2 regions of the Dysgonomonas sp. GY75 genome follow, and region 2 is predicted to be linked to the other one. Evidence: riboswitches for the same ligand, from Rfam matches in the RefSeq annotation. Region 2 holds a riboswitch; the other holds the start of a gene.
What was found. Region 2 has a riboswitch for cobalamin ahead of IR083_RS19495 (TonB-dependent receptor plug domain-containing protein). Riboswitches for the same ligand answer to the same signal wherever they lie in the genome.

Region 1: linked by a shared signal. The riboswitch ahead of IR083_RS04635 (precorrin-2 C(20)-methyltransferase) and the one ahead of IR083_RS19495 (TonB-dependent receptor plug domain-containing protein) in region 2 are both predicted to bind cobalamin.

Annotation. Positions count from the first base shown of each region.
Region 1 is NZ_JADCLQ010000009.1:63,664-80,158, forward strand. It holds gene IR083_RS04615 (helix-turn-helix domain-containing protein) at 1-130, shown strand, start outside; gene IR083_RS04620 (hypothetical protein) at 526-1,983, opposite strand; gene IR083_RS04625 (helix-turn-helix transcriptional regulator) at 2,351-3,064, shown strand; gene IR083_RS04630 (MaoC family dehydratase) at 3,166-3,633, opposite strand; cobalamin riboswitch at 4,496-4,805, shown strand; gene IR083_RS04635 (precorrin-2 C(20)-methyltransferase) at 4,920-5,624, shown strand; gene IR083_RS04640 (ABC transporter substrate-binding protein) at 5,631-6,761, shown strand; gene IR083_RS04645 (iron ABC transporter permease) at 6,761-7,795, shown strand; gene IR083_RS04650 (ABC transporter ATP-binding protein) at 7,800-8,798, shown strand; gene cbiD (cobalt-precorrin-5B (C(1))-methyltransferase CbiD) at 8,795-10,618, shown strand; gene cobM (precorrin-4 C(11)-methyltransferase) at 10,608-12,425, opposite strand; gene cbiE (precorrin-6y C5,15-methyltransferase (decarboxylating) subunit CbiE) at 12,503-13,693, opposite strand; gene cobJ (precorrin-3B C(17)-methyltransferase) at 13,768-15,177, opposite strand; gene IR083_RS04675 (PepSY domain-containing protein) at 15,168-16,495, opposite strand, start outside.
Region 2 is NZ_JADCLQ010000052.1:9,057-25,551, forward strand. It holds gene IR083_RS19465 (TonB-dependent receptor) at 1-1,141, shown strand, start outside; gene IR083_RS19470 (hypothetical protein) at 1,240-1,842, shown strand; gene IR083_RS19475 (TonB-dependent receptor plug domain-containing protein) at 1,975-3,999, shown strand; gene IR083_RS19480 (YiiX/YebB-like N1pC/P60 family cysteine hydrolase) at 4,041-4,676, shown strand; gene IR083_RS19485 (ABC transporter substrate-binding protein) at 4,740-5,873, opposite strand; gene IR083_RS19490 (YncE family protein) at 5,877-7,556, opposite strand; gene IR083_RS19495 (TonB-dependent receptor plug domain-containing protein) at 7,640-9,631, opposite strand; cobalamin riboswitch at 9,742-9,918, opposite strand; gene IR083_RS19500 (hypothetical protein) at 10,134-11,261, opposite strand; gene IR083_RS19505 (hypothetical protein) at 11,393-12,550, opposite strand; gene IR083_RS19510 (hypothetical protein) at 12,565-13,776, opposite strand; gene IR083_RS19515 (pyridoxal phosphate-dependent aminotransferase) at 14,769-15,971, shown strand; gene IR083_RS19520 (non-canonical purine NTP diphosphatase) at 15,968-16,495, shown strand, end outside.

The sequences.
Region 1 (16,495 bases), on a different contig from region 2:
ATTAAAGAATCCGGCATTGAATATACAGGAGATAACTGTGAAGACCAACTTTTCTAATCAGGCTTCTTTAAGTAGATTTTTCAAGAAGCATACAGGTCTGTCTCCTACACAATACAGGATGGATAAATAAGAATAAATAAGAATAAATAAGAATAAATAAGAATAAATAAGAATAAATAAGAATAAATAAGAATAAATAAGAATAAATAAGAATAAATAAGAATAAATAAGAATAAATAAGAATAAATAAGAATAAATAAGAATAAATAAGAATAAATAAGAATAAATAAGAATAAATAAGAATAAATAAGAATAAATAAGAATAAACAATATAATATATATGTAGTTTTGTAAAGTTTGTGTTAAGGTTGGGTCCTGTGAGTCGAGAGATTCGCGGGACTCATTATTTTTCTAGCTAAGAACTATATCTAAAACAGAAAGGCACATGCTCACGCATATGCCATCCCAACCTTAAGACAAATTAAAAAAACTACACAGAGTAGATAAATCTTATTTTATACTGAATTATTCTTTTATACAACGTATCGAACTCCCCTTGGCCCTATTATCGGTTGCATCTACCTGAATATAATAGGATTTAAAAAACAGCCGATATACAGTACTATAAAAAGCCGTTGCCGACCAGTTATACCCTTCCAATCCTACCATTGTCAGATTCCCTGTCGCTGGATCACGATACCCCGCTGCCGGATAATATCCTGCCACAGTCCATTCCTCTCCCTTACCTTTATCAAAAGCAGGTCCACCTCCGCCTAAGCCATTCCAAGGAGAATTGCTGCCTGATCCACTCCGGGGCACACGCCATCCTTTCGGGCAAGGATCATAAGTACCTTTTGTATTATCCGTATCATTCCACAAATAGTTATTCGTTGTGCCAGAGTTGCTATACCAATCCTGATTACCCTCAGTACTATAATAAAATGTATATGGATTAATAATAGAAGTCGGCATATTAAGACTATTATTCACTTTGCTCTTTCCTATAGCGACATTACCTCCGGGCAAAGTATAGAGTAAGATTTCCAAATTATCATCTGCAGCAGAAGAACCAGGAAATGGATCTTTTCTTCCCCATTGATAAAGCAAGCCCAATGAACCGATATTACCCGGTGTCGTATTTATCGCACCTAAGTTGCGATCCATAAATATCGTATTATTATATACTTTCTCTCCAGCCAATACATCAGGATCATAATTCGTCACCCATATATGCCAACTCCACCGTATCACATTATTTATTCTCACAGCTACAACCGCATTACCTTGTAAATTATTACTATTAGTTGTAACCCTCAGCATTGAAGCCGTGCCTTTATCACCTGAGGCAAGGGTAACCTCCTTTATCAGGTCTTTTTTATCTTGCCATAATAATTCTACACTAACAGTCCCCTGCAATCCCACTTCATTTAGATTCAACAACTGATTCCAAACTGCATATGCCTTTATAACAGGGATATCTATTGTTTTATTATAGCCGACAATAAATGAATTTGACAGTTTCAGCGCCGCAGGATCTGTCATACTGGATGGTGCATTTGGTTCCACCGGCACGCTCCCCGGATTATCTCTGGTAGGTATACTGTCAGATAGTGTTCTTAGCACAGCCCACTTGTCCCCATCCCATAAATATAGCCCTGGAACGAAAGGGCTTGTTTTAGTCATATTATAAACCAGCAGACCTATATTTTTCGATTTCTCGCTATCATACCCGGTCTCTGTCGGATTAACAAAAGGTTCTAAGGTTTTCAAATTTACTAATGCCACCCGAGGCAAGATAAAACCTCCCGTTTTACATGTTACATTATCGGCGTCCGGCTCCTGTTCTTTTAACTGCAATAATCCTGCTTTAGCTGGTGCCGATCCTAATCCTATTGTAACCTGTGCTTGAAGATCAATTGTGTGAAGAGCTAATGTAACAAACCCTAATAAAGTAAATTTGAGTGTTTTTGTGCAAGTTTTCATATATGAATAAAATTATTTTCGTTTGCATCATATGTATGTAGCTCTTCCATATAGAAATATTCCTATTCTTGGGATAACCCTTTAAAATACAAGTTATTGTTTTGCATAGTAACCAAGAAGCGCATTTGTATATTTTGTGATTTCCTATTAAAATTTCCGCAAAATTAAAGAAATATTTCTCAATTAAAAACAAATAATATGAAATAATTCTACATTAACCATTTTTTACTTTATCTTTATTTTACAGGCGAAAAATTAACTTTTTTGGTATTTCAAGAATTAAAGTTATTTTTGTTAGAAATCTTACAAACTATATTGCAATTATACCTCAATAGGTATAGTTATAATTCGTTATCGATTACACACAATGAACAAAAACTTAACTCAAAAGGACAGGATTATACAGTTCATAGACAAACAGGGGATTAGTAAAAATAAATTTTATAATCAGACTGGAGTCTCTAACGGTACTCTGGACAAGAAAAGCGGTATAACAGGCGAGACAATAGCTAAAATATATACAGCATACCCTGAAATAAATCTGGAATGGCTTATTTCGGGTGAAGGTGAAATGATAAAATCATCGCTATTCTGGTCATACGACAACTTACAGTCGGTACGGGAACAGTACGCCGCTGTAATGAATATAGACCCGGCAACTGTTTCTGACAAAAATCTGCTCAAAGCAGAATCTCCTCTGGAGTTTATACCGATATTCTCCTATAAAGGATCACACAAGTGCCATGGATATCTATCTATACCAAATTTAAGTTCATGTGATGGGGCCGGATTTGTGAAGACAGACAGCATGTATCCCTTGATAAAACCGGGAGATATTGTATGTTATAAAACAGCAAATCACACCAACGACATTTATTGGGGTGAAATGTATATCATATATCTCACCATCGATGGAGAAGAATTTCTCACCATTAAAAATTTAGACAAATCTGATATAGGTGATGACTTTATAAGGCTTTCCGGATACAATCAGAAATATCACCCAAAAGATGTGCCGATAAATCGTATACAATGGAAAGCAATAGTAAAGGCCTGCATCAATTACAATTCGGTGATATAATACCGGATAAACAGCCTATCACTCTATCTTCTCTAACAGATAAAAAGGGATACTCTAAATCATTAAAGTATCCCTCTCTTATAGTATCTGCAATATTTCTCTTAACTATTGAAGTGATATAGAAATATTACGGTTTCTTCCAATGCATTCTTCGGGCAGTCTTTTATTTCCAGGACAACCTTCAATTCGGCTTTGGCTATACCTCTCAGGTTAACAAGCGATGCCAGGGTAACCCGTAAACGTACTTCACTATCGACAATTACTGCCTGATTAAATTTCAACTTTTCGATACCGTAATTTATCAGCATCTTTATATTGTTTACCTCTATTATCTGATCCCAAAGATAGGGCAAGATAGACACCATGAGATAACCATGTGCAATTGTACTTTTGAAAGGACTCTCAACCTTCGCTCTTTCTTCATCCACATGAATCCATTGATAATCAAGCGTAGCTTCTGCAAATTTGTTGATGCGGTCTTGAGATATTTTCAGCCAATCAGAAGTCCCCAGTTCTTTTCCTACATACTGCTCAAAATCGGCATAGGAATTAATAATAAGTTTAGCCATAAAAAGTTAATTAACAAATACAGCATAAAAATATCTATATTAAACGATATTACCAAATAAACACAATAAGGATTATAAAATTAACTATATTTTAATCGATGGACATGCTATCTTATTAAAATCGGCTTCAGACAACATTATCAAATCTAAAACCTGACAAACCTGACAGTTTTTCTCATTTTCTCACCTGTCAGCTTTTTGGTATATTTCTTATCTTCAGGTTTCAGTCTTAAGCTTCCTCCACTTTTAAGTTGAGGAAAGAGTTGATTATTTTAGCAGGCTTTGACCAAATACTTATCGGCTAAAGTCTGTTTCAATGAGTCATTTATATAAGGCTTTACAACCAGCCCCGTAAGGAAGCCAGGGAGTTAAAACCTGACAAACCTGACACTATTTTCTTCTTTTTTATTTGTCCGTTTTCTTCACAACCCTTTTTTGTTACACTGAATATCACTAGGCATGGACAGAAGAACACTGAATAAAAAAGTAACAAAGGTGACACAGAAAACAATTAATAATTAAGAATGAAAAATTAATAATTAGCTTGTCATACGGAGCAGAACAAAGCATCTCGTCAGTGAACAGTCATCAGTTAGCAACCTGTATCTCGTGTCTCATATAACTTTCAACTTATTACTTAAAACTCATTACTTGTTAAAAGGTAACACATGTAACACATGTAACACTTATCACTCATTTGCTAATATGCTAATTTACAAATCTGCTAATCTCCTAATCAAAATTTGGCTCCGCCGATTTTCAATTCAAAGAGCTATAAGCTAACAGCTAAAGGCTATCGGCTATACACATAGATAAAGTTATTTCATATACATTATATAAATCTTTATAAATTTAATTCCATATCTTTGCACTAAGTTTTGGTGTTACAAATCCGCATTGCCGGATGAGTGATTAAAAGGGAATCAGGTGCAAATCCTGAACAGACCCGCTGCTGTAAGCTCTATTCAGAGAACAGTTAACAGTCATCAGTTAACAATGTTTCTGAAAAAAGTTTTTGGACAATACTCAAACCACTGATTGACAGTCATCAGTCATCAGCTATCAGTTAATAATTTTTGTTAACTGTTAACTGCTCACTGTTAACTGAAGATTGGGAAGGCCGTTCAAAGATGGAGTAAGTCAGAAAACCTGCCGGAACATTATTAGTTGAAAGCTCGCGGTTTAGGCTTAAATACTATTTACAGACAACACACGTACCTGTTCGTCTATTATAGTCCTATACTAAAGGCATCTGATTTTTAACTCCAATAAAATGGATTGTATAGATGTTTGATTCCGTTACATTCGTATCTCTCGGTCCCGGAGACCCGGAACTGATAACCTTGAAAGGTTTGAAAACACTGCAAGAAGCAGATTTGATATTTTGTCCGTCAACCGCCCTTCCCCAAGGAAAAAGCTCCTCACGGGCAAAAGATGTCCTATTGCAATTGGGCTTCGATGAATCAAAACTGAACACATTCAATGTGCCTATGAACAAAGACCGTTCTCTGGCCATTGAGAGCTACAAGGCTGTGGCGAAAGAAATATCGGACAGGTATAAATCCGGACATAAAATAGCTGTTACAGCCGAAGGCGATGCCGGATTCTACTCTACCATCTATTACATAAGCGAATATCTTACACAGGAGAATATACCTGTCAGCCGCATCGCGGGCGTGCCTGCGTTTATAGCCTGTGGCACTCTGGCCAACATTCACATTGTGAAACAAGAGGAAGAACTCGAAGTTATTCCGGGTATCATAACATTAAACAACCTGAAAGAAAAACTGGAGAAAGGTAAAGCCATTGTACTGATGAAAGCTTCGCAATGTGAAGAGGTTATAATGGAAGCATTAGAAAATATTCAGGACGCCACTTTCCACTATTTTGAAAATGTGGGAATAGCTGAGAAAGAATTCTATACACAAGACAAGCAAGTCATTGTAAGCCGGAAATTCCCTTACTTTTCACTAATAATAATCCGCAAATAAACAAATATGAAATTTCTTGCCCGTTCAATAATCCTGCTTGCTTTTGGCTGCTTCATAGCATGCAACTCGAATAAAAAAGATAGCAACAATATTTCAGGCTCGCACGATACATTAAATATCAAATATGCAAAAGGCTTTACCGTATCCGAACATGGAAATTACAAACTGGTAGATATACACGATCCTTCCGGCGAAAGCGACACCAAATATCAATATGCATTGTTGAAACGAGGAGAAGATAAAACGGGAATACCTGCCGGGTACCAGATTATAGAAGTCCCCGTAAGAAGTGTGGTATGTATGACCACCCTGCAAATTTCCAATTTTATCAAATTAGATGCTGTAGACAAAATAGCAGGGATAACCAGCACCCGTTTCCTGTTCAATCCTCAGCTAAACGAACAATTGAAAACCGGGAAAACAAGAAAAATCGGTATCGAAGGCGAGTTTGACAACGAAGTGGTTATGGCTCTTGATCCCGATATTATCCTTGTTTCGCCCTTCAAGCGCGGTGGTTATGATGCTATCCGCAATCTGGATATTCCTCTGATCAGCTTTTTAGGATATAAAGAATCGTCCCCTCTGGGGCAGGCCGAATGGATAAAATTTACAGGGCTTTTATTGGGAATGGAAGAGCAGGCCGGTAAACAATTCGATGAAATAGAAGAAAAATATAATCAGTTGAAATCACTGACCGGACCGGTGGCCCATAAGCCGGTAGTACTTAGCGGGGAACTGCATTCGGGCAATTGGTATGTCGTAGGAGGGAACAGTTATCTGGCGCAACTCTTCCGCGATGCGGGAGCATCCTATTTTATGAAAAACGATGACGAATCGGGCGGATTTTATGTGGATTTCGAAACTGTATATTCTCAGGGCGCGAATGCCGAATACTGGCGTATGGTAAACAGCCACAACGGAACGTTCAGCTATGAAGCGCTGAAACAAAGCGACGCACGTTACGCCGACTTCAAAGCATACAAAGATAAAAAGCTTATCTATTGCAATCTCAGGGAAAAGCCCTTCTATGAAAATACGCCTGTAGAGCCGGAAGTCGTACTGGCCGACCTGATAAAGATATTCCACCCCGAGTTGTTACCCGAACACACACCTGTATATTATGAACTATTGAAATAATGAAACGTCATATACTTTTACTCGCACTTATTTTTGCATCTATCCTGCTGTTTTTCATACTTAATCTTGTATTGGGAACCATCTCCATACCTGTAGGTTCTATCTGGAATATATTATCCGGAACAGGAGATGAACCGCTGATATGGCAGAATATAATCTGGAAATCCCGTTTTCCACAGACACTGACGGCTTTGGTTGCGGGAGCAGGCTTATCTATAAGCGGGTTGCAGATGCAAACCGTATTCCGTAATCCCCTGGCCGGTCCTTCCGAACTGGGTATCAGTTCTGGAGCAAGCCTTGGTGTAGCTTTCATTATCCTTCTGTCGGGGAGCATTGCCGGAACGGCGTTGAGTACTTTAGGCTTTTTCGGGGAAGTGGCTGTATCTGTGGCGGCTATTGCCGGGGCAATGACTGTGATGGCAATCATAATAGCCATTTCGCAACGGGTAAGGGGAAATGTCATACTCCTTATCATCGGAGTCATGATAGGCTATATAGCGACCGCCATTATCGGCGTCCTTAAATTTTTCAGCAACGATGAAGATGTCAGGGCATATGTAATATGGGGACTGGGCAGTTTCGCGAAAGTATCGGGTAATCAGGTCTATACTTTCGTCTTTATAATGGCCGTACTTATCCCGCTTTCATTCCTGCTTATCAAAACCCTGAACCTTATGCTGCTCGGGGATGGTTATGCCCGTAATTTAGGGCTGAATATAAAACGTGCCCGCCTGTACGTGATTTGCTGTTCGTGTGTTATCACGGCTATCATCACGGCTTATTGCGGACCTATCGTCTTTCTGGGACTGGCCGTACCTCATCTGTGCCGTACAATATTTGTCTCATCCGACCACCGGATACTGATGCCTGCCGTCACACTCACCGGGGCATCCCTTGCCCTGCTGTGCAACCTGATAGCACGCATGCCGGGTTTTGAAGGGGCATTACCCATCAACTCGGTGACGGCACTCATAGGTGCGCCGATAGTTATATCGGTATTATTCGGAAAACGTAAAAATGAGATAACGGAATAGGAAAATGAAACAAAAGACAATCGATATACAGCATCTTTCGATAGGATATTCTTCAAAAAAGAATAGCATTACTGTCGCCGAAAATATAACATCATCCATTTTCAGCGGGGAGCTTACCTGCTTGCTCGGAGCCAACGGGATAGGCAAGTCTACTTTGCTGCGGACACTTTCGGCTTTCCAGCCCAAATTGTCAGGCAGTATCTATATACGTGGAAAAGAGATAAAAGAATATAGCGAAAAGGAATTTGCTACCCTCGCCAGTGTAGTCCTGACCGAAAAGTTTGATATAAAAAACATGAGCGCCCGCGAACTTATCGGCTTGGGACGCAGCCCATATACAGGATTCTGGGGAAAACTGAATAAAGAAGATAAAGAGATCGTAGATAAGGCCATCGCGATGGTGAAAATAGAAAATCTGTCGCACAGGATGGTTCATACACTGAGTGACGGGGAACGGCAGAAAGTGATGATCGCGAAAGCGCTGGCGCAGGAAACACCGATAATCCTTCTGGATGAGCCTACTGCTTTTCTCGATTTCCCGAGCAAAGTAGAGATCATGCAATTGCTGCACCAACTATCCCGCAAGACGAATAAGACTATTTTCCTTTCCACTCACGATTTGGAACTGGCGCTCCAGATAGCTGATAAAATATGGCTGATGGACAAGCAGAGCGGAATAAAGACAGGGACACCCGAAGATCTGTCCCTGGATGGCAGCCTGAGCAGTTTCTTTGCACGGAAAGGGATTATTTTCGATCAGAACACCGGACTGTTTAGAATAGAAAATGAATCGGACAGACAGATAAAACTACTTGGGCACGGACAGAAATATACAATGGTAAGAAAAGCGCTGCAACGGAATGGAATACTGGCTTCGCGGCAGTTTAACACCGATTCTTACATTAATATTACAGATAACGGGATAAAAATCTGTATGCCGGAGCAACCGGACTTATTAATTTCCAGCATTGAAGAACTACTGGACAATATACATAGGCTATGATACTTATATTCGGCGGAACAACAGAAGGACGCAAAACCCTATCGGTGTGCGACGGGGCTGCCAAACCATATTATTATTCCACGAAAGGCGATTTGCAGAAAGTGGAGAGTGTGTATGCTATTCTTCTCTCCGGAGCCCTCGATGAAGAGTCTATGATTACATGCTGTAAGGAGAATAACATTAAGCTTATTATAGACGCGGCGCATCCCTTTGCCGGGAACCTGCACGGGAATATAGCTTCTGCATCCGCAAAGTTGGAAATACCCGTAGTCAGGTATGAACGCAGTTATCCGGAGCATACTGACGATTTGCTCTGGTTCGATTCTTACAACAATGCAATCCATTATCTCGAAAGTAATAAGATAGATAACCTGCTTGCGCTGACAGGAGTAAATACGATTGCAAAACTTAAACCGTACTGGGAACGGCACAATTGCTGGTTCAGGATTCTGGACAGGGAAGAATCTCGCGCTATTGCTCAGGCAAACAATTTTCCATGCGACAGAATATTATATTACAGGCAGGGAGAGGATGAAATTCCCTTATTCGAAAGAATAAAGCCACAGGCGATTATAACAAAAGAAAGTGGCGACTCCGGTGGATTTAATGAAAAAGCAGATGCAGCCCGCAAACTGAACATACCCTTTTTAGTCGTCAAACGGCCTCCCCTATCCCCTTCTTTCATTTCCGTTTATGGCGAAAACGGACTATGCAAAGAGATAGAAAAATATGTACCCGGGTTCTTCGATTTAAGGACAGGATATACTACAGGAACATGTGCCACTGCTGCTACTAAGGCGGCACTCACAACCCTGCTCACCAATGAGATACAGGAAGAAACCGGCCTGACACTGCCAAACGGCGAATGGATACACATTCCTGTTGCTACCACACGGTTTTCAGAAAATACAGTCAGTTGTTCAGTCATAAAAGACTCCGGAGATGACCCGGATATTACCAACGGATGCGAAATAGTATCTACGGTACAACTCTGCGACACTCACAAAGGCGTCCGTTTTTTACAGGGAAAAGGCGTGGGTACAGTAACACTTCCCGGACTGGATATAGAAATTGGTGAACCGGCCATCAACAAAACACCCCGTATGATGATAAAGCGGGAAATCTTCAAAGTCTTGCGCCACAATCAGGACAAATTGCCGGACGGGAATTTAAAGACAGGTGTAAATGTCACTATTTCCGTTACCAACGGAGAAGAAATCGCACTGAAAACATTCAATCCCAAACTGGGTATCACAGGCGGAATATCTATTATCGGCACTTCGGGAATAGTAAAGCCCTTTTCTTCGGAAGCATTCATCAACTCCATCCGCCGCGAAATGCTGGTAGCCAAAGCCCTGGGATGCGAGCGGGTAGTGATTAACTCGGGAGCAAAGAGCGAACGTTTCGTAAAACAAAGATATCCTGATCTGCCTGCACAGGCATTTATCCATTACGGGAATTTCATCGGCGAAACGATAAAGATAGCGTCTGACCTCGGTTTCAAAAGCCTGACGTTGGGCATCATGCTCGGAAAGGCCGTGAAACTTGCCGAAGGCTCTCTGGATACACACAGTAAAAAAACGGTGATGAACAAAGAGTTCCTTACCGGCTTAGCTTACGAAAGTAATTGTTCCGAAAGAACAATTGCAGCGATACAGGAAATGACTCTGGCCCGGCAGTTATGGGATATTATTACTACCCAAGAGGAAGTTTTTTTTACACTTCTTATCAAACGATGCTATGATGCATGCGTCCCGCTTTTGCCAAATGGAAAGCTGACAATTATGCTCATAGACGAAGATGGGAATATTATCCTCTGAACAGATGCTTGAACTGGTGAGAATATAATTTCGACAATCCTTCCCTGTTGCCGATCGCGTCACCTACTACAATCATGGTAGTCAGCGTCAGGTTATTTTCTTTGACAATCTTAACCAGATCCTTTAACTGCCCACGGTATATTTTCTCATCTTTCCATGTGAGCTTATAACAGGCTGCTACCGGGGTTTCGGGCGGGTAATGTTCCATCAGTTCCTTTTGTACCTGCTCCACGACAGTTGCACTCAGGAAGATACACATCGTGCTTTGTGAGCGTGCCAGTAAATGAAGCTTTTCTTTTTCGGGCATCGGAGTCCTCCCTTCCCCTCTTGTCAGTATGATAGTCTGCACCTTTTCGGGTATCGTAAACTGCGATTCCAAAGCAGCTGCGGCAGCCAGAAACGAGGATATGCCCGGAGTGATATGATAAGACATATTATGTTTATCGAAAAAAGCCATCTGCTCCTGAATAGCCCCGTAAATACACGGGTCGCCCGTGTGCAAACGTACTACCAGCTTACCCTTATCGTAAAACTCTTTCATCAAATCAAATTGCTCTTCCAGATCCATCGAAGCGGAACTACGCACAACCGCTCCTTGTTTTGCACAATAAGTAAGCTCCACCGGAACAAGGCTTCCTGCATATAAAATCAGATCGGCGGCTTCAAGAAAATAACGGCCTTTCACCGAAATCAAATCCGGGTCACCCGGCCCTGCGCCTACTATCTCGATATGTCCTTGCCGGACTGCCGGACGTTCAACGGCAATAGCAAAAGTAAAATCATTGCCCTGACTCAATACTCCTTTCTGTTTTTCCAATATAAGAGGTCCTCCGTCAGAACTTTTAATGGCTGTGGACTCGGAAACTCCGGCAACTGTTGTTACTTCTTTCACCTTATCCGATGGATTAGGGACTTCGATGTCTTTCAGTTCCTCCGCGTTATATATATGTACAGGGATATTTCCGAGATACGATTGTAACTCACGAAGCAGAGGCTCATCCTTTTTAATATCTATAGTCGAAATACTGCTTATGGAAGCGATAGCAATATGCTGTTGCAACAGAGTACCGGCAATATATCCGCTTATACCCTCAGGATTACAGTCTTTACGGCATCCGATACCCAGATGCAATACTTTCGGATGATAGCTGATAACAGCTATGCCCGCATCAGGATAAAGGTATGGAGAAACTGTTATCAGCAATTCATATTCGTGTAAATCAATATCTTCATACCTGTAATATATCTTCACATGCCCGGCAACTGTACGCTCCATAAATTGAGTCCCTTCGTCCACAACATCGAGCAATAGCGCGGTGGGCTTTCTGTTTACATAAGCCGTAAGCGGTTCATTGAAATTATCTGCGTTGGTAGTCGTTACCCAATTATATTTTTCACCGATTGTATCCAGCGCCCAAAGGTTAGTATTATCGCTTTGGGTAGTGATAACCGCTTCAGCACCTGTAATGTTGGCGATCCTCTTTGTCAGCTCGTTAGCACCTCCCACATGTCCCGAAAGCACGGACACCGCATAACGCCCGGTACTGTCCACATTTACAATGGCAGGGTCGGTATGCTTGTCTTTGATATAAGAGGCGATACTGCGAATGCAAATACCCATAGCCCCTATAAATATGATTGCCTCCGATTGGCCGAATAAGTCTTTTACACAGTCGTTTATAGAAGAAATCCGATTCGTTCCTTTTATGCCGGCTTTTGTGTATATATTAGTTTCACCTAATTCTTTCCTGATGGTTTCAGCTAAAGGATAGCTAGTTTCAGATGTTAGTATTATTGCGTATTTCATATTTTTTCAGTTACAAGTTACTTAGCCCTCTGTGCAGTTACTAACTACGAGCCACCTGCACCATTCTTAATTATTAATTATTCATTCTTAATTACCTTCATCACCTCAATAGCATTAAAATCATCCACAGTAACAGTGATGCTTTCCTTTATTACCAAATCATTATCCTTTGCCGCCGCCAGAAACATTTCTTTGCTTTCGGCTGATACAGAATTGAATACTATTGTTCCTCCCTGGACTAATACCGAACATACTTTCGACATTATATCCTTCATGCGTCCGCCATGCCCGCCGATAAAAACAGCATCGGGGCGGGGAAAACCGGAAATATCCGTTTCCACAAAGTCACCGATGATGGTATTTATCCCCGGTGTACCGAATTTCCGGGAATTATTTTCCATAAGCACTTGTCCTTCTTCCCGTTTTTCGAAAGAGAAAACCTCTAAATGAGGAAATTGCATCTTGGCTTCAATAGATACCGAACCTGTACAGAAACCTATATCCCAGAATACCGACTTACTTCTCAAATCCAGCAAACTCAGTGAAAGCAGGCGCACCGGCATTTTTGTTATCATCCTGGCCCTGCCATTCAGCAAATCGAACTCGCTTTCGGGGATACCGAAAGGGCGTGGACGTTCATATGTCTTTTGCAAAATAAGATTATTGGGAAAAGCAAATGTTTTTCCCGTAACATCGGATAATTCCAATGCAGTTACATTCTCCTTTTCTTTATTCCCCAACAATTCACCTATATACATCTTGTAATTATCATACCCATAATACAGCATTCGTTCGGCAATAGCCGCAGGTGTATGTTCCTTATTGTCGGTAAGCACCCCTATCTTATTATATCCGCAAATTAACGCCTCATCGAAACGAAGCCACGGGCGTCCGGTAAGCGAAACGATATGCATATCGTGATATAGCATCAACAGGCGGTGAGCCAGTAGTTGCAAGGAATTGAAGTATGGATACAACAGTATTTCAGCCTCCGGTAACTCCCGCCGAATGGTGTTGGCAAAACCATAAAAAAGAGGATCTCCCGAAGCAAACACCACGATTTCGTCATAAGTCCGGTATTGCCCGAAAATCTTGTTCAGGGGAACAGTTATCTCTATCCATGAATAATCTTCCGGAAGGAAAGGCTTCACTATTTCGTGATGGCGTATTCCACCCGAAAAAACAGTATGTGAGTTAATTACATCTGTTATTTCAGGAGAGAAATGTTGCGACTGGTTATCGTCAATACCTATAACATAGAATTTCATTCGTCGTATTTTCTAATAATGTATTATCTATTACCCTATTTGCAAGTCCCCCTCCGGGGGATTAGGGGGCCAAGTTAAACATCCCTGCCCGGTTTCAATTGCACCGCGTCATCGAACGTCAGAATGGAATTAACCAGTGTCGCCGCCAAATTACTGCCACCTTTTCGTCCTTCGACGATCAGTTTAGGCACATCTTTAAAGGGTTTGGCCATATGCTTGGATTCCCTGACATTTACGAAGCCGACCGGAGCAGCGATAATACCTGCCGGATGCGCTTTCTTCTTGCGTATGAGTTCGCACAATTCCATCAATGCCGTAGGGGCATTACCAAACACATACAAGGCATCGGGATGTTCTTCCGCCACCAGACGGATACCTGCCTGAGTACGGGTAATCTCCTTATCTTTTGCCAGTTGGGCTACACGCTCATCATGCAGATAACATTTCACCTCAACGCCAAGACGCTCCAATGCCCCTTTGCGAATACCCGAGGCAACCATAGTGACATCCGTAACAATCGTTTTTACCTTTCCCGATATAAATTGATTATGGAGTTTCTCTACAGCCCCTTCATCCGTATATAATATATTCTCCATATCAAAATCGGCAGTCGTATGTATCGCATGTAGCAAAGCCCATTTCTTATCCAATGGAATATCTTTCTTTTTCAATTCGCTTTCTATGGTTCTGAAACTACGGATCATTATATCCTGCCCGATACCGACATCATCTGTTTTAGACTCCCGATAATATCCTCTTGGTGTCACAATGTTATGATTGTCGAAAATGTAGGATTGAGAATTCCCGATAATAATTACGGTAAACATATCTATTTCTTCGGAATCGAACTCTCCTAAAGTGGTTACGACCACCTCCTGTTCCTCCCGTCCCGCCTGACGTACATAGCCGACGGGGGTTTCGGGTGAGCGTTCCTTGAGAAAAATTTCTATCAACCTGTATAGCTGCCAGTAACGGCCATTACTCCTCGGATTATAAACTGCCGTTACAAAATCGGCGGAGGCCGCGGCTATAATGCGCTTTTCTATCCTGTCCCACGGTGTCATCAGATCGGATAAGGAAATAATGCAGAAATCGTGTCCGACAGGTGCCCCTAATAATGCCGCCGCCTTCTGGAAAGCGCTGATACCCGGCAAGACTTCGACGGCTATATCACTCTGCTTTTCCTTTTTCATTTCGTACACCAAAGGAGCCATTCCGTAAATTCCGGAATCACCCGAACTGATAACACAAACGGTACGCCCGTCTTCGGCATGGCGAAAGGCTTCTTCTGCCCGTTCGCGTTCTTTCTTCATTCCCGTGTCGATACAAAGCGTCCCGGGACGGAGAATATCTTCTACAAACCGGAAATAATATTTATAACCTACAACTACGTCCGATATCTTCAGCGCATCCAGTACGGCAGGAGTAATATCCTCCTGCGAACCCGGGCCTATCCCCGCAACAATAATTCTTCCTACTGACATATATTCGTATTGTTTTTTTTCTTTGAACAAATATACTTTTTTAATCTCTTTATTTTCCTCTTTATATACCTGAATCCTAACCATACACCTGTCAGGGAAACCAATGTTCCGCCAATCATAGTTGTCCACATCACTATATTCCATAGGACAGGGCGTTCTGCCAGAAATTTAAATTTAAAACTATGTAAAGCCTGATAAGACCAGCGTCTTACTTTGGTATTATTATTAAAATAACGAGTATTACCATTCTTCGGGTTAATGTAATATGTACTGTTGTCGGCATCTTCGACCTGTACTTTATATACAGGGAGAGGCAGGTGATCTGTCAACCCTACATAATAGTTGTCGTATTCGTCCATTAAGGATATAACCGCCGGTTCTTTATGGAGCAATGAGATGCGGCTTTTTATAGTTGCTTCATCCAACTGCATGTTAATTACTGATGTGTCGGAAGCATCGATTGTTTGCAAACGGTCATTAATTACAACCTTGTATACAGGCTTTTGGCCGAAAGAACTCCATTCTACGGATTTTATCTGATCGGGATATTTCTCGAAAAGATGCCTGTAATCAAAGGTATAGGTATTGGTCTCAATCTTTTGTTTCGAATACAGCTTTTTCTCAGCCGATGGATTATGTACTTTTACCATCCATCCGGGCACTTTGGCCAGAGACATCATGCCGCTGAAAACAAAGGTAAAGACAAATATACCGAACAGGAAGCCCAATATATGATGCCATTTATATGCAAATTTCCGATAAGGACTCTTTATCTTTTTCTTCCGGCGATATTCTTTTATATACGAACGGATGCCCAGTATCAGCCCGGCAACACACATAACAGAACCTATCCCCGAAAGCCATATGACAACATCCATCCATTGCTGCGAATTCTGGCGGAGCGATGTAAAATATACCCAATGAGGTATCGCGCCCAGCCACGCCCAGAAGCGGCTGTCTTTGTCTGTAAACTGCAAAGCATTTCCCGATACGGACGAAATATATAGCTGCGACTTGCCTTCATCTCCGAAGTAGAATTTATAGATAGGAAAATCTTTTCTCAAATGTCCGAAAGGAATCCATTGTTCCAATTCCCGCAAAGTATCTACCTTGACAATTTCCGCCTGGCACCAACGTTGAGCGTAGTTTTCTATCTCTTTATAATCCAGTGAGGTTTTTAGTTTCGTATTCGGATTTACCGGAATCTTATAAATACTATCGGATGTTTTTACTTCAAAAAAAGGAGTTCCGGCATAGGATTTCAACGTAAGCGCGGATATTTCTTTACCGTTTGGGATATTATTAGCCAGTAAGGAAT
Region 2 (16,495 bases):
GAGAACATATTCGTCCAATGCCCGTCTTTTCCTGGATGAAAAGGAGAATTGGACAAAAACAATCGGAGCGAGCGTAGAATATCAACAAAACAGGGTAGGGGGCTTTGAGTATTTCCTGCCGCGTTACAATCAGATATCAGGCGGATTATCTTTCATAAATACATTCCGTTTTACAAATGAATGGCTGCTCTCGGCCGGAGCCAGATACGATTACGGAAACATGGACGTCACAGGCTTTTATGATAATACCTTAGCTACCTACCTTGAAGAACAGGGATACGGCGAAGATATAGTGAAACAATATGCCCAACGGGCTTACGATGTAGACCGTAACTTTGGTAGCTGGTCGGCAAGTGCAGGGCTGGTATATACACCACGTTCATCAGAAGGTTTTACATATAAGGCAAATATTTCCAAAACTTTCAGGTTTCCTGCGGCGAATGAGCTTGCAGCAAATGGTGTGCACCACGCCGCATTCCGTTACGAGATAGGCAATCCTGATCTGAAAGCAGAGAACGGTTATACTTTGGATTTAGGTTTAAGCTATGATAATAAGGCGGACTTCTCCGTTGAATTTAGTCCCTTTGTAAATTATTACTCCAATTTTATCTTTTTGCAGCCTGTGGAGGAAACGCCTGTATCGCTTTATGATGATAAGCCTTTTCAATATTCTCAGGCAAAAGCAATATTCACAGGAGCAGAGTATAAGGTCACATGGTTATTGTTGAGGCAATTGGAATTATCGTCAGCAGGCAGTTTTGTGCTGAATAAGAATCTGGATGACCATAATCCCCTGCCTTTCACTCCGCCTTTAAGCATGACTAATGAGATAAAATACTTAAAGGATACAGGTAAAAGGAAAGGTCTGACATATTATCAATTATCGGCGTCCCATCAATGGTATGCGAAGCAAAGCCGGGTAGGTTTTGATGAAGCAAAAACAGAGGGTGCCAGTTTATTCAATGCAGGCGCGGGATTCGATTATCGTTTTACTCCTAAGTTTGCGGTCAATTTCAATTTGCAGGTACAAAATATATTCAATACCCGTTATCTCAATCATATGAGCCTTTATCGCCGGTTGAATATACCCGAGCCGGGCAGGAACATACAAGTCTTTTTACGTATTCCCTTCAATGGCTGATAATCCCGGATTGTCAATAATCTAAAAAAACGGTTGGCGGTGACCTGTAACTCGTAACTTTATCGTATTTTCGTGGTTACAAATTCACTTAATATATAATGAGAAATTTTTGCTTGTTTATCGTTTCGCTTATTCTGCTGACCGGTCTGTATTTTTCATCATGTGCAAAGGTTGAAGATGATGAGACAGAACCACCTGCAATATCAGATGTACGGATTAATAAGAATGATACGCTGATGTACGGTAATCTGGTAGTCAGGATAAATGATAGCCTCAATGAAAATCCAAATAGAATGGATACGGTAATAGCCACTAAATGGATGTATATATATGCCCGGTTTACCGATAATGAGGGTTTATCCACCTTTAAAGTGGAAATAAATCCTGAATATAAAGATAAGAGAGGACGGGAAAGTGTAAAGGACTCCATTATGCCGGTAGTCAGACTGGGACAAATGATATTTAATCAAAAAGATATAACAGTATATCGTAACAGGTTGGTTCAGATACCCGATACCATTACCCGAACCCGTAAAGATGGAGATAAGCTGGTAATGGACACGCTGGTCTTAACTCAAAAGATTTATGATATGAAAGTGGCAGTGATAGATAAAGCCGGGAATGGAGATTCTATTATGGATTACAAAGTTATACTGATGAACCGGAAGACATTGTATGATGTAAGGGTAGGACAGGAATAACAATGTATTAAATGATTGAAAGTATGGGCCTTATTCAGATTCATGCTTTTTTTATGCATTTATTCTCGGTAACTTTATCTATAATCCGTACTTTTGCGGCGACAATTTATTTTATTAACAAATTCTAAAAAAATGAATCGAAAACATTTTAAGGAAAGATCGGTCTACCGTTTCAAACGCTTTGTCCGGAAGGCCTACAGTGCATTTAATAGTATGCACCGGATTGTAAACATCGGAGTGGTGAGAGGCTGTGCTATTTCATTCCTCACTGTATCTACAATTACCGCGCAGACTACCTCTGATGGTGAGCAGCAAAAAGTATTGGAAAAGGAACTCGATGAAGTAATGGTCACGGCATCCCGGGTAGAGACTCCAGTCAACCAGACTGCTAAACTTGTTACAGTAATCACAAAAGAGCAAATTGAGCAGTCACCCGTCCGAAGTATTCAGGATCTGTTAGTTTACGCCGCTAACATAGACGTAATTCAAAGAGGCGGGCACGGTGTACAAGCCGATATTTCGATCCGTGGCGGATCATTTGACCAAAATGCAGTACTCCTCAACGGAGTAAACCTTTCAAACGCCCAGACAGGGCACTACAGTTTCGATATTCCCATCAACCTCTCCGACATTGAACGTATTGAGATCATTCATGGTCCATCGGCTCTCATTTACGGTTCAAGTGCCTTCTCAGGAGGAATCAACATCATTACCAAAAAGAATGCAGATTATAAAGCTTATGCCAGTGTGGAATCGGGTATGCACAAACTTCGGGGAATGGAAGTGCGTGGTACGGCAAAAACGGGTATGGCAACCAATAGCCTGTCGGTAGGTTATAATTCTTCGGACGGCTATATTACGAATAGTGATTATGATATATACAATGTATTGTGGCAAACACGCTTCAGACTGAAAAATGAATCTAAACTGGATCTGCAGCTGGGTTATAATGATAAAAAGTATGGGGCCAATACATTCTATTCTCCTAAGTTTCCAAATCAGTACGAACGCACCAGTACATATATGGGCTCGTTGAAAGGAGAGTTCGGTTCCAAGTTAAAAATAGTTCCTATAATTTATTGGAACAGGCATCACGACCAATTCGATCTGGTGAAAGATACAGATTACGGGCGGAATTATCACCGCAGCGATACTTACGGGGCTAACCTTATCTTCTCATACAAGTCGAAGTTTGGGAATACCAGCCTTGGGGGTGAAATACGCAGGGAAGATATTATGAGTACTAAGCTAGGGACACTTATGGTTGAGCCACACCGCAAGTATACGAAATATGATGACCGGACTAATACCAGTGTATCACTGGAACACACATATAGTATAGAACGGTTTGTGTTATCTGCCGGGGCACTGATGAATCATAATACATTACGAGACAATCAATATAAGTTCTATCCATCGGTGAGCGTTACTTATCGTCCTTCGGATAAGATAAATGTATCGTCGTCGTGGAGTAAGTCAACACGTATGCCCACATTTACAGATCTATATTATGAAACCGAGACACATGATGTAAGTAACGACCTGAGACCTGAAAAATCTGAATCATTGGAGCTTGGCGTGAAGTATAATGAATCTTTCTTTAGCGCTTATGTCACAGGATTTCTTTTGTGGGGGCGTGATGTTATAGACTGGGTGAAGGAGAAGCCAACAGACGAAAAATGGACTTCCTGGAATTTGAGTAAGATAGATACTAAAGGTGTGGAAATGGGAGCTAAATTCCGTATCGGAGATATACTTCCCGCATTGGGAGAAGAATCGTCCCTTGCTTTGGATTACACCCGTATGCATCAGGATGGAGACACGAAAGGCCTCATATCCATCTATTCGCTGAACTATTTGCGGGATAAGTTTACGGCAAAATTCAATCATCAGATATATAAAGGGCTTTCGGCCGGCTGGTATTTTCGCTTCCAAAAGCGGATGGGCACTTACGAAAAATATGAAAATTTGGTAAAAGTGGGTGATGAGCATTATCCTGCATTTTCAACTCTTGACCTAAAATTGAACTATGAATACAAAGATGTGGTATTCAATCTGAATTTGAATAATCTCTATGATACGCATTACTTCGATAGGGGAAATATACCTCAGGCAGGTTTCTGGCTAATGGGAGGTATCAGTTATACTTTCAGATAGTAATGCCAAAGAATAGTTAGAACTTTCTTCTATATAATTATATGAAAGCAATATTATTAATGGTTCTCTTTTTATCAGGCATGACCTTGTGTGCCGAAGATTTCAAGCTCCAGAGTGGAGACCTGATTTTTCAGGAAGATTGCGCAAGTGGGACTGACAGTACGATTAAAGCTGTAACAGCCAGTATTGGAGATTATCAGTTTACGCATGTAGGTATCGTTTATATCGACGATAATGACAGTGTCTATGTAATCGAAGCTACCCGTCCCAAAGTAGCAAAGGCACCTTTGAATGATTATCTGTATCCCGGGGGAAAAGGCTGTTATCCCAAATCGGTCGTGGGGCGGCTGAAAGAAGAATACAGGCACAGTATTCCTGATGCATTAAGTGAAGGGTTAGCCCTTATAGGCAAAGATTATGATGATGGATTTATCCTGGGTAATGATAAGTATTATTGTTCGGAGCTTATTTATGAAATTCTGCTCAGGGCAAATCACGGTATTCCTGTATTTCCATTGAATACGATGACTTTCAAATCTGCTGATACCGAAGAGGTAACGGACGGCTGGAAGGAGTATTTCGGGAAGTACAACTTACCAATTCCCGAGGGTGAACCGGGTATTAATCCGGGGGCTATGTCAAGCTCATATGTGATCGATATCGTTCATTATTATTGATACATAAAGAAAAAGACTGTGGCAGAATTTCTGACCACAGTCTTTTTACAAACCTATATACATTTACTCTCCGATTTTCTTATAATATTTCGGCGTATATCCGGCGAAGAGTTCCGGATGGAATATATACGCCATATCTTTTAATATATAATCCGGATGGATAGGTAAATCTTCATAATAACTTGAATATGCCGTATTGCATCCGTATATATTTTTTCCTTTGAATGCCTTGAAATGGGAATAAGGTTTATATTCTTTTTCCAGGCTTTGGTATGTCATATCTTTAGGCCAGTTATATTTGATTATCCAGAAATCTGCTTCACCCGCCTTGTCTAACACCGATTCGAATGCCAAAGGCATGTAAGTTGTCGAGTTATCATCAGACCAGCAATACGATGCCCCCGAATCGGATAACATATTTGCCATAAAACTTTTTCCTCCGGGCATGTTCCATTTGTTCTGATAACGCATATCCGTAAATACGGAAGGTCGGTTTGCCGTTCCGGCCACAGCGTCTTTAACGGCATTATAATTCTTTTCGGTAATGGCGAACAGCGAATCAGCCAATTGCTCCTTCCCGATAAATAAAGAATAGTAGCGTATCCATTCGGCACGTCCAAGCGGATGCGATTCGGTATAATCGGTCGTTTCCAAAATGGGAATTCCTGCTTTTTCTATGCTACCGTATGTCCAGCCTTGTATGGGAGTTGCAAAGATAGCATCAGGGCTGAGCATGATCAATCTTTCGGTATCGGGTTTACTGGCCATCCCCAAATCTACTATTGCCCCGCTCTTTACACCATCCTGTATATTGGATAGCTTTATATACTGAGGTTCACATACACCTTTTATCAGGTTCACTGCATCCAGTTCGTTCAGCGTAGAGCAATGGATGGTGGAATATGTTGCCACAGTTTCCAAAGGTATTCTTACAATTGTGCCTTTAGGAAGATTTGCGGGTAAATCTTTATTCTTTGCCACCAGCACATATGTTTGCAGCATGCGCGTGGTATCCCAGGGATCACGCACCGACACGGTAGTATATTCATCATACTTTTTTACCTGAAAGCCTTTGGCATAATAGACAGTGTATCCCGTTTGCGGCTTAATATTATCCTGTCCGGCAGGCTTGCGATTATTGCAGCCCGCCAGAATGAGGATAATAGAAAAGAGTAGTGTGATATTTAAGAGTTTCATATATTATCTGATTATCCAGCTTGCAAAATATGCACCTGCCGGATTAAGACCTCCGGTATCTAATTTTTTAACTAATTTACCATCAGCGGTGAAGATGTACATGTCTCCATTATTGGTATAGTCCGATGTACCGATATATATATAGTTATTAACAGGGTCGGTGTTGATAGAAAACGGCTTATTTACTGTTGTTCCGTCTGTTATGAATTTATCTGTCAGCATCTTCTCTGTCTTGGCATCAAAAACATGGTAGCTGACTACCTGATTCCAATTGGCATCGTATTGCGAATAAATGATATATAACTTATCGTTATTCATACTCATCCAAGTTGCATTACCAACACTGGTTACTTTATGCGTGGTTGCATCAATTCTTTGCAGAGTATTAGGTACATTACTATAATTTCCGTTCGAAATTACATATATATCCCCTTCGCTATCAACCGCCATTTTATCAGGATTAATAACTACAGGAATTTGTTCAGTCTCTCTGAATGTAGCAACATCTACAACCGAAACTGTTTTGTCGTATCCTAAAGGAGTATTATAATCCAAGCCACCTGAATTGGCGACATATAGTTTATTATTTGCCGCACGTACATATTCAGGATTACGTCCTACAGCTACTTGGCTTTCAATTTCCAGTTTAGTGGTGTCTATTTTTGCAAGATAGCCATCATAGAGAGTTGCATATACTTTCCCTTCATATGAGGTTAGTCCGCGAGGTTGCTGTTTTTTGTCTCCTTTTACAGATTCGATAGCTGCCAGTTTCTTTCCTTGCTTATCCGTTACGTATATAACTCCGGAGCCATAAACGGCGATATACATTTTAGATCCGTATACTACCATATCCTGGCCTGTATCTCCCAGACTTGTTCCGTTTGCGCTTTCGAATACTTTAGTTTTAAATTCTGTTGTAAGGAAATTGTAGAATGAGATGTTTGAGTTGTTATTTCCCATCTTTCCGCTGTTTAGAATATATACTCCCGAAACTTCGTAAGCATCTTTTACTTCAATTTTGGCAAAGTCTTCGACTTCTGTATCTGTTGCATCAGTAGCAACGACTATGAAGTATTTGCTCAAATCACGGCTTGCTATAGTATATTCTTCAATATCCGGATTTACTTCAGCTAGTTTATCTTTTTTGATAGTGCCATCTTCGGAGGTATAGATTATCAGTTTTGAAAGATTAATGTGTCCGGAAGCCTTGGTCCATGATAACTTTCCTGCTATTTTGTCTTTTGTATAATCTGTATCCTCAAATGTCAGATCAGTGACAACGTTATTACCGGTTTCGTCCTTTATTTCTACCTTGGCAAAGGTAGATCCTTCTACATCTTTTTTGTTTTTAGGGACGAGCAGGAGATATTTAGTATAGTTTCTTGCTTCTATAGTATATTTCTCTTTATCAATCGATACTTCATCTATTCTTGCTTCTTTTGTAGTGCCGTCATTTGAGGCATAAATAACAATGGACGAAAGTTCAGATGTATTGATTGGCTTTTTCCATGTTAAATCACCACTAATTTCGCCACCTTTCAAATTTACGTCCAGAAAAGCTATATCCGTAGGGAGAGTTTCAACAGAATTAAAAAAATCATTGTCATCATCACTACATGATATAAAAGAAAAAGTTAGTAGCGAGATTAAACAGAGAACATTGAATAATTTATTCATTTTCATAATAGATAATATTTTATTAAGTAAAAGAATGTATTTAATAATATGTTATTACAACTTAACAGTATGCTACTGTTCTATATAATTTAAAAACGATAGTTAGCTGATAAAGTAAATGACCGCCCCGGCATAGGATAATACTTAATGATCTGATAGTTTTTATTAGATAAATTAATCAGATTGAGCTGCACCCGTAATCTACTTTTATTTATATCAAAAGACTTATTTAAAGAAATACTATGATCTGTATATGATTCTATCTCATTATCAAGTATATTCTGATCCAATGCATATCTCTTACCCGATACGATTAAAGTATAAGCTATATTTATCCATGGGTTCTCCAGGCTTATAGCACCTGAACCATAGTGTCGCGGAGTATACGGTATCTGGTCTCTATAATTTTTACTTTCTTGGTCAGTAATGTCGATAACTTTCTGGTAGCTGTAATTTCCGGTTAATTCGATAGATAACTTTCTGCAAAGCTCACTATGCAGGCGTGTATTAATATCTAATCCGGTCATGTCTACTTTTCCATAATTACGCATTTTGAAAATATTCATAGTCGGGAAGGGTACAATCTTATCGTCTACCTTGTTTTTATATCCATCAGCAGATATACTTATAAGATCAACTTTGTTTGATATTTTCCCAACCCATGTCAATCCGGTATTGTATTGAGTAGCATATTCTGGTTTTAGGTTGATATTTCCCATTCTGATATAATACATATCGTCGAATGTAGGCACTCTGAATATTTTTTTATAAGATGCACGTAATCTTATGTTTGTCTTTAAAAAAGGTAGGTAAGAGAGGCTGATAGATGGAGTTATCTTCTTCTTATTATCAGGAACTTCTCCCGATTTGGCATCCTCTTTTACATATGTAGCCAACAGGCTACCGGTAATAGTGATATGTTTATTATTATATTGTGCGGCTAATGCGGTTAGGGATGAATTTCGGGAGGGACTGTCTATATCAGTAAAATTACTGTTAAGACGGTTTTGAAATACATCTTCGAAAAGGCTTATGGAGATATCCTCTATTGGCTTATATAAAATCCCTGCAGAGGCATAATATTCAAACTGGGTAATGCGGTCTTCTTGTTTGCTGCCTGATATATTGTTATTTAGAGCAAAATATTTGTAATATGTACGGCTAAATCTGGCCTGTGCCTTTAGTTCCAGTTTATGCGAAAGCGTGTTTTTGTAATAGGCTTGGGCAAAAAGATCCTTATTCCATACTCGTTCATCATTATCGTCTTTGTAAAAAATTACCGATCCTGGCAGGCCTCTTTCCGAATCCAGATAATTCACCTTGAAATTTAAATTTCCACCTTTACCCAAATTGCCATATAAATTAAGCTCCGTACGCCAGATACTTACGTCAGAATTTCTTCTTTTTCGTTCCTCGGTCTGTTCTGCATTTTTATATGTGAATTTATATCTGCCGTCTGCCCGTTCCCATCCGCTGTTAACGGAAATAGAAAATTGTTCGTTAATTTTATGGGCATAGTAAACCATTGGATTTAATAGTCCGAATGATCCCGTTTTGACCCCTGTGTTTAATGTATTTCGCTTAGTATCGAAAGCCGGTTGTAATGTTGTTATCTGGAGTACTCCGGCGGAAGCATAAGACCTTGCGGATTGAAAAATATCATCGGATTGTCCTATCGATAAAGAAATCATAGAGACATTATCCAGAGAAAAACGGCTTATGTCTATTTGTCCGGATTGTACATTACTCATTGTTATTCCATCATAACTTACTGCTGTATGCTGTGCCCCCATACCTCTGATAGATACCGTTTTCATGCCACCTATACCTCCATAATCTTTTATGCTGACGCCCGAGAATCTGCGTACAGCATCCGATACGGATAGTATGCCGATCCGTTCCATTTCGGCGTTGTCTATCACTTGCAGCGGTGTGGTTGAACGGGCAGCCGATGGCTTTATATGTGCAGATACTTCTACCTCCGATAGTTTTTGTGTCTTGATACTATCATTTGTTTGGGCCAGTAAGGATGTACAAGCGAAAGAACAAAAAAATAAAAAGGCAGAAAATAAAATTCTCATCTATGCAAAATATATCTTTTAGTATAATTGCAGCATCCGATAAGAACAAAGAAAAAGAAAGGTAATTGAATTCTTTTACGCATGTTTCTTAAGCCTTATTCCTCGAAAGCTGTCGAAAATATTTACTTTGCAGGTCTTCTGACTTACTCTTGCTTATATCACCTTCCCATTTTGCAACAGTGGTATTTTGATACAAACATTCCCAGAGCTTACAGCAGCGGGTCTGTTCAGGATTTGCACCTGATTCCCTTTTCATCCTTAATGGAACAAAGTAGTGCAAAGATACACAATATTATAGAAGATTTACTTTTTTGCGATAATTATTTGTGAGGAGTATTATAGAGCTTATCAGGAATAAGAGAGAATGTGATATAGAGGAAGAACTCATAAAAATCTCAAACATAAGAAAGGCAACCTCTCTTATATTTGAGATGGAAGATTGTTTTGAAAAAGCAAAACTAAAATTGAAATGTTTTTTTATCTATATTTCAACTTCTGTTTATTAGTCGGTCGGAATATCAATTCGCAGTGCATAAAAATAAGAATTACCTATCCATGTTTCGGATACAGTAGCCGAATTGCCTGCGTTACTGGTGCCAGCCTGTATAATATATTGAGTTTTCTCCTTTATGTTTACATAATGTAATATAAATGGAGTGGCATATGACTTTATACCCGTTCCGGCAGTCTTCTTCTCTGGATTGGCTCCGGCTCTGGATATGGTGGTGTAACTGCTTTGACTCGGTGTTTTTGAAGATAATAATATCCAATGATACATTCCTGTAAGTGAGGCATTCATGTTCGAATTGAATTTAGCAAATATCAGCCATTGTCCGGCAGGCAATTCAAGCATACCGTCAGATACCTGTACTGTGCTACTGGCAAAACCTTTGTTGTTGTTAATTGAAGTTGACTTTACAGTCCCTAAAGGCCTTAATGCTCCCCAGTATGCATCACCTTTATTATTGGCTGTAAGCAGATGTCCTTGATCCTGGGTGCCATCTGTATACTGGAACGTTCCGGTCATTCTGGTTCTTCCGCTTTCATTCATACTGAATGTATTGTTATTAATAGATAAGATGGCCGGTCGCATATCTACATACTTTCCTTTTATACTTATAACCGTATCGTTAACCATAAATTCCCGGGCGACGCGTATGTCCACAATCTTATTGTTTACTACAACCATTGTATCATTGATAATAAATTTTGCAGCAGGATTATGCTGTATCTTCAATTCGTTGTTATTCAGTTGTACAGTTGTGTTATCATCGAGCTTACCTCCTAGCCATAGCTCTTTGCCATTGGTATCTGTTAAGCCGTTTGCCCCTGATATCTTATTTGACAAAGCTACCCATTTGTTACCGTCCCAGAATTCGATAATATTATTCGTTGAATTATAGATAACCAGCCCCGCAGACTCAGGATTACTCGTTAATGAGTGTGTTGTTATCATATTATTTTTATTGGTATCTGGTATTCTCGGTAGACGTATACCTCCTTTTTTACTTTCTACTTCTACAATACAGAATTTCTCGGGTTCTTTATCCGTCCCTATAACTATTTGTCCTTTGGTAGAACCTATGGCTAATATTGTAAAAATGGGAATAAGGATATATCTATGTTTCATAATGTAAATAGTTTTGTGTTTGTAAATTATATCAAAATACTATGGCTTATTTTTCAAAGATCATATATATTCATTTTATATATGTATATCTTCTTTAAAAGATTTTATTTTCTATTATATATAATAAGGTGTTATTCGTCTTCATTATAATCTTCTATCATAATAGCAAAAAAATAAGGTTCTCCGAACTCTACCTTGGCTGCTCCGGTACCATCTTCTTCTACCAGCCATGTCTGATTGTTGGATGAACTGGCTACAACACAGATTTTTGTATTAGCAGATACATCGATCAGGTAAGTTAGTTCAGGTGACGATGTTGACGTTGCGTCTTCTACATCGGCGCCGATAGTTGCTGTCGGCACTGTTTGGCCCGGAATAAATATATGGGACCAGGTAAACATCTTCTGAGATGCATAGTTCGTCTTTGTTGCAAATTTAGAGAATATAAGCCATTTTCCCGGAGTGAGTGTCAGTGTGTCGGAAATGCATGGGCCACTTATATTTTGACTTGTATTTTGGATCCAGACAGTGCTTGTACCTGTTCCCGCCTTTTTAATTTTGCCTTTAAGATAAGTTTTACCCAATATCAGATCCGGTTTTAGCTTACCCCAAAAAGCAACACCGGATGCTTTGGAAATAAGTACCTTTCCGTTGATGTCGCTTTTGTTGTTATCATAATATAGCTGGCCATGTATATTTACACTGTCGTTTCGGACAAGCATACTATCATTTTTTACTTTTACTTTCAATTGATTTTCTATCGATACTTTGCTGCCTGTCTCCTTGACCTTTAGAGCTGATTTGTTTATTGTATATGAAGATGGTTTGGACCCGACAATCCTACCATTTACAACAAAAACCGTATCATTTACGGAGAATCCTCCGGGGTTACCCGCGCCGGTAGCAAATTCCAGATTTTTACTATTCAGATTTACCATCGTGGCTTTCTCTAGGTTTCCGCCGAGTTTCACAATGTCTCCATCTTTATGAATTCCATTATATACTCGTATCGTATCTCCCAGCATCGACCATTTTAGGCCATCCCAATATTCAATGGCTTTGCTTGTCTCATTATATATTATCAGGCCGGCGCTAGTTCCATCTATAACAAGAGCGTCTCTCTGCCCTACCGATAATTGGGGTAAGCGCAGACCTCCATTGCTGCTGTTAAGTTGAAGAGATGAGAAATCTTCAGGCTTTGCTGTTGAACCAACGGTAACCTGTCCCTGGCATGTTATTGTTACAAAAAAGAGTGATAGTAAAAAAGATGTGTATATCTGTAGTTTCATAATGATAGTTTGTTTTAATCATTTAATCTTATTGCATAAAAGTACTGATCGCCTAACATTGAATGGGTTGAGTGCCATGTGTCAGGTTTCTTTGTTTTAAAATCTATACGATAAGAAGCCGCATTTGCCGCATCCAGAAAATAAACCATTTGAGGTACACTGTATGACCCGTAGTTTTCATTGCCGCCAGTAGTCTTTCGTTCCGGCAAGGTCATAGAAGAGTACAAAACTACATCTCCACCGGAATCTTCTCGGACCAAACGAAGAAAACTCATATAATTTGCGTTATCACCACTACTAGCATCCGTCCTCCTGTTGGAATATGCTGCAAAACGACCGAATATAAGCCATTTTCCTGCAGGTAAAATTTGGTTGTCGGTAATCTCAGTCCATGTGTCAACTGTAAACTTTGTGCCGGATGGGCCATTCGGGCTTCCGGATACTCTGTTTATAGTAAAAGGTTTATTTAAAACGGATGGCTCCATCTGCTCCCAATTGGCTTTCCCTGTATTATCTTTCGCCCTCAGTATTATATCTTTTCCGGTTACGGCTAAGTTTTCGTTACCGTCTTTATATTGTAAGTGCCCGTTTATTTTTGTTTGATCGTTTATTATATTCAATACACTGTTGTTTACATATAGTCCCGATTTCCCGGTATTTATGGATATTTCATTTCTGTTATCTACCGTTAATACGGTATCTATATAGAATCTGTCGATGTTGTTAGCTTTTACACTTAGGCTATCTACAAAAAAAGCATCTGTGTTTATAGACAACGCTCCTTTTTCGGTTTTGAATGCCAGAGTGTGGCTTTGTTGGTTGATAAGGGTTTCTTCGATAAGAGTTCCGCCCAATCGGGCTTTTTGGGGATTGGCCGTATTTAAAAGATTTAATCCATTGGAAAATGAGAAAGAACCGGATAGTATACGCCATTCATTTCCATCCCAGAACTCGATCCTGTTATATGTGATGTTGTATATGGTAAGCCCTTTAGCTGCATCTTTCTTTTGTGGAGAAATGCTTATTGTTGTATTTGTTAAGTCGTCCCGTTCTGTTTGGGTTAGTCTTGATAGGCGTAGTCCTTTGTCATTGTTGCCATCTATTCTCAATATTTCATATGGTTCAGGATGTGTATTTGAACCAATTGTAACCTGAGCCTGTGATTTTACACATAGAAGAGTAGAGGTGCATAGCAATATTAGTTTTGTTGTAAAATTTGTTTTCATCTGTCGTTTCTATTATTTGAAATTGTTGTTTCATTGATGTTTGTGTGAAAATATTGTCTTGAGTGTGTAATGTGTGTTAAAAATCCGATGTACGATCTTGATAAAGCGATAAGGGGTATATAAATTACTTTCCCAAGCGATTTAATATAGGTTGAAGACAATAAGAATAAAGACAAAGACTTATCGAAGATTTTTCTTGAAAATCTATCTAGATCTTCGACCATGCATCGGATTTTAAATATATTGATGGTTACAGGTTGGCTGGTTCTCCTTTTTGCGACTAAAAAAGAAAATTTAGGAATAAAATAAAATATAAAATGTTTGTTTTTATTTGAGAAATAAATTAGAATATGCGTATGCATACACATACTGGTGTTGTACGCGCATGATAATACCGCTTGCTTAAAATGGGAAACAAGAAATGTGAGTTTTTTTGTATTAAGGGTTAAGCCATAAAGTTTACTCTCTCTCTCTCTCTCTCTCTCTCTCTCTCTCTCTCTCTCTCTCTCTCTCTCTCTCTAGCAAAATAATGCTAACTCCCAAATTTCCAGATAGAAAAAGAGAGCCCATAACTGTATTATTTGGCAGGGAAATGTGCATTATTTTTTTATTTATCTTAGTATAAATTGTCTTGTGCATGAATTGCAAAGTAAAAGATAAAAATTTGATTTAACAAATATATTTTAAGAATATTAAAAAAGGGAGAAAGTCTTTCCTGTGTTCTGTAGGGCTATATATTGTTTGTTTTTTCATATTTTGTAATAGGCACGTAGATTTAAACAATTATTTGTTTATGCAACTTTCCGCCTTTATACTGTATAGCTTTACACTCAAATGTTAATGTTAAATTAGATTGGTAATTCTATTGAGGAAACAGGTAAAAGATAAATATATGGAAGTCCTCATAATTCGTCATTTATAACTTATGACTCATAAGTAAAATTCGTATATTTGCGCCTTGTTGAAAATAAAATATATATTAAAATAGTATTATGCCACATATTTCGCAACGAGGAATAGAAATGCCGAATTCTCCCATCAGGAAATTGGCTCCATTGTCCGACTCGGCTAAAGCCAGGGGCTTGAAAGTATATCATCTGAATATCGGACAGCCCGATTTGCCTACTCCCGAAGAAGCGCTTGAGGCGATACGCAATATCGACCGCACTATACTAGAGTATAGTCCCAGCGATGGATACCGCTCTTATCGTGAAAAACTGGTTGGTTATTATGCAAAGTATAATATAAATGTATCGGCTGACGATATAATTATTACTACCGGAGGCTCCGAAGCTGTGTTGTTTGCATTTCTGGCCTGCCTCAACCCGGGAGATGAAATTATTGTTCCCGAGCCTGCTTATGCCAACTATATGGCCTTTGCCGTATCTGCCGGAGCGATTATCCGTACGGTATCTTCTTCTATTGAAGAAGGGTTTGCTTTGCCCCCGGTTGAAAAGTTTGAAGAACTCATAAATGAACGCACAAAAGGGATTATGATTTGTAATCCGAACAACCCGACGGGCTATTTATATTCCCGTGCCGAAATGAATCAGATAAAACATCTGGTACAGAAGCATGATCTTTATCTGTTTTCGGATGAGGTATACCGGGAGTTTATTTATACCAATTCACCATATATTTCGGCTTGTCATCTTGTCGGTATCGAGGATAATGTGGTGCTGATAGACTCGGTCTCGAAAAGATATAGTGAATGTGGTATCCGTATAGGTGCATTGATCACTAAAAATAAGGAATTACGGAAGACTCTGATGAAATTCTGTCAGGCGCGTCTAAGTCCGCCGCTTATCGGGCAGATTGCAGCAGAGGCTTCGCTGGACGCCAGTCCCGATTATCTCCGCGATACTTACGATGAATATGTGGAAAGACGGAAATTTCTTATCGACCGCCTGAACCGTATACCGGGAGTTTATTCGCCTATCCCTATGGGTGCTTTTTATACGGTCGCACGCCTGCCTGTCGATGATGCCGATGAGTTTTGCGCATGGTGTCTGTCCGATTTTGAATATGAAGGGCAGACAGTGTTTATGGCTCCGGCTTCAGGATTTTATACAACGCCCGGATTGGGGAAAAATGAAGTTCGTATAGCCTATGTTCTTAATAAGGAAGATCTGGGAAATGCCCTTACGGTATTGGAGAAGGCATTGGAGACTTATAATGCGTTGAAAAAGAAATGAAAAGAAAACTTGTTTTTGCTACCAATAACGCTCATAAACTGGAGGAAGTCAGAGAAGTTGTAAAAGATAAATTTGAAATACTCAGTCTTAAAGAGATTGGTTGCCATGAAGATATAGCCGAACCGGGTGAAACACTGGAAGAAAATGCTTTGATAAAAGCCCGCTATGTGAAAGAGAAATACGGTTACGACAGTTTCGGTGATGACACGGGGCTTGAAGTAGAAGCCTTGAATGGTGCGCCGGGCGTCTATTCGGCCCGTTATGCCGGAGATGGGCATGATGCTAAAGCCAATATGAAGAAGTTACTGGCTAATCTGGACGGCATTACAAACCGTAGGGCCCGTTTCAGGTCTGTTATAGCGTTGATTCTGGATGGAAAGGAATATCTTTTTGACGGGAAAATTGATGGGGAAATAATTTCAGAAGAAAAAGGATCGGCAGGATTTGGATATGATCCCATTTTTATGCCTGTTGGGTATACCGAAACGTTTGCCCAGTTGGGAAGTGATGTTAAAAATAATATA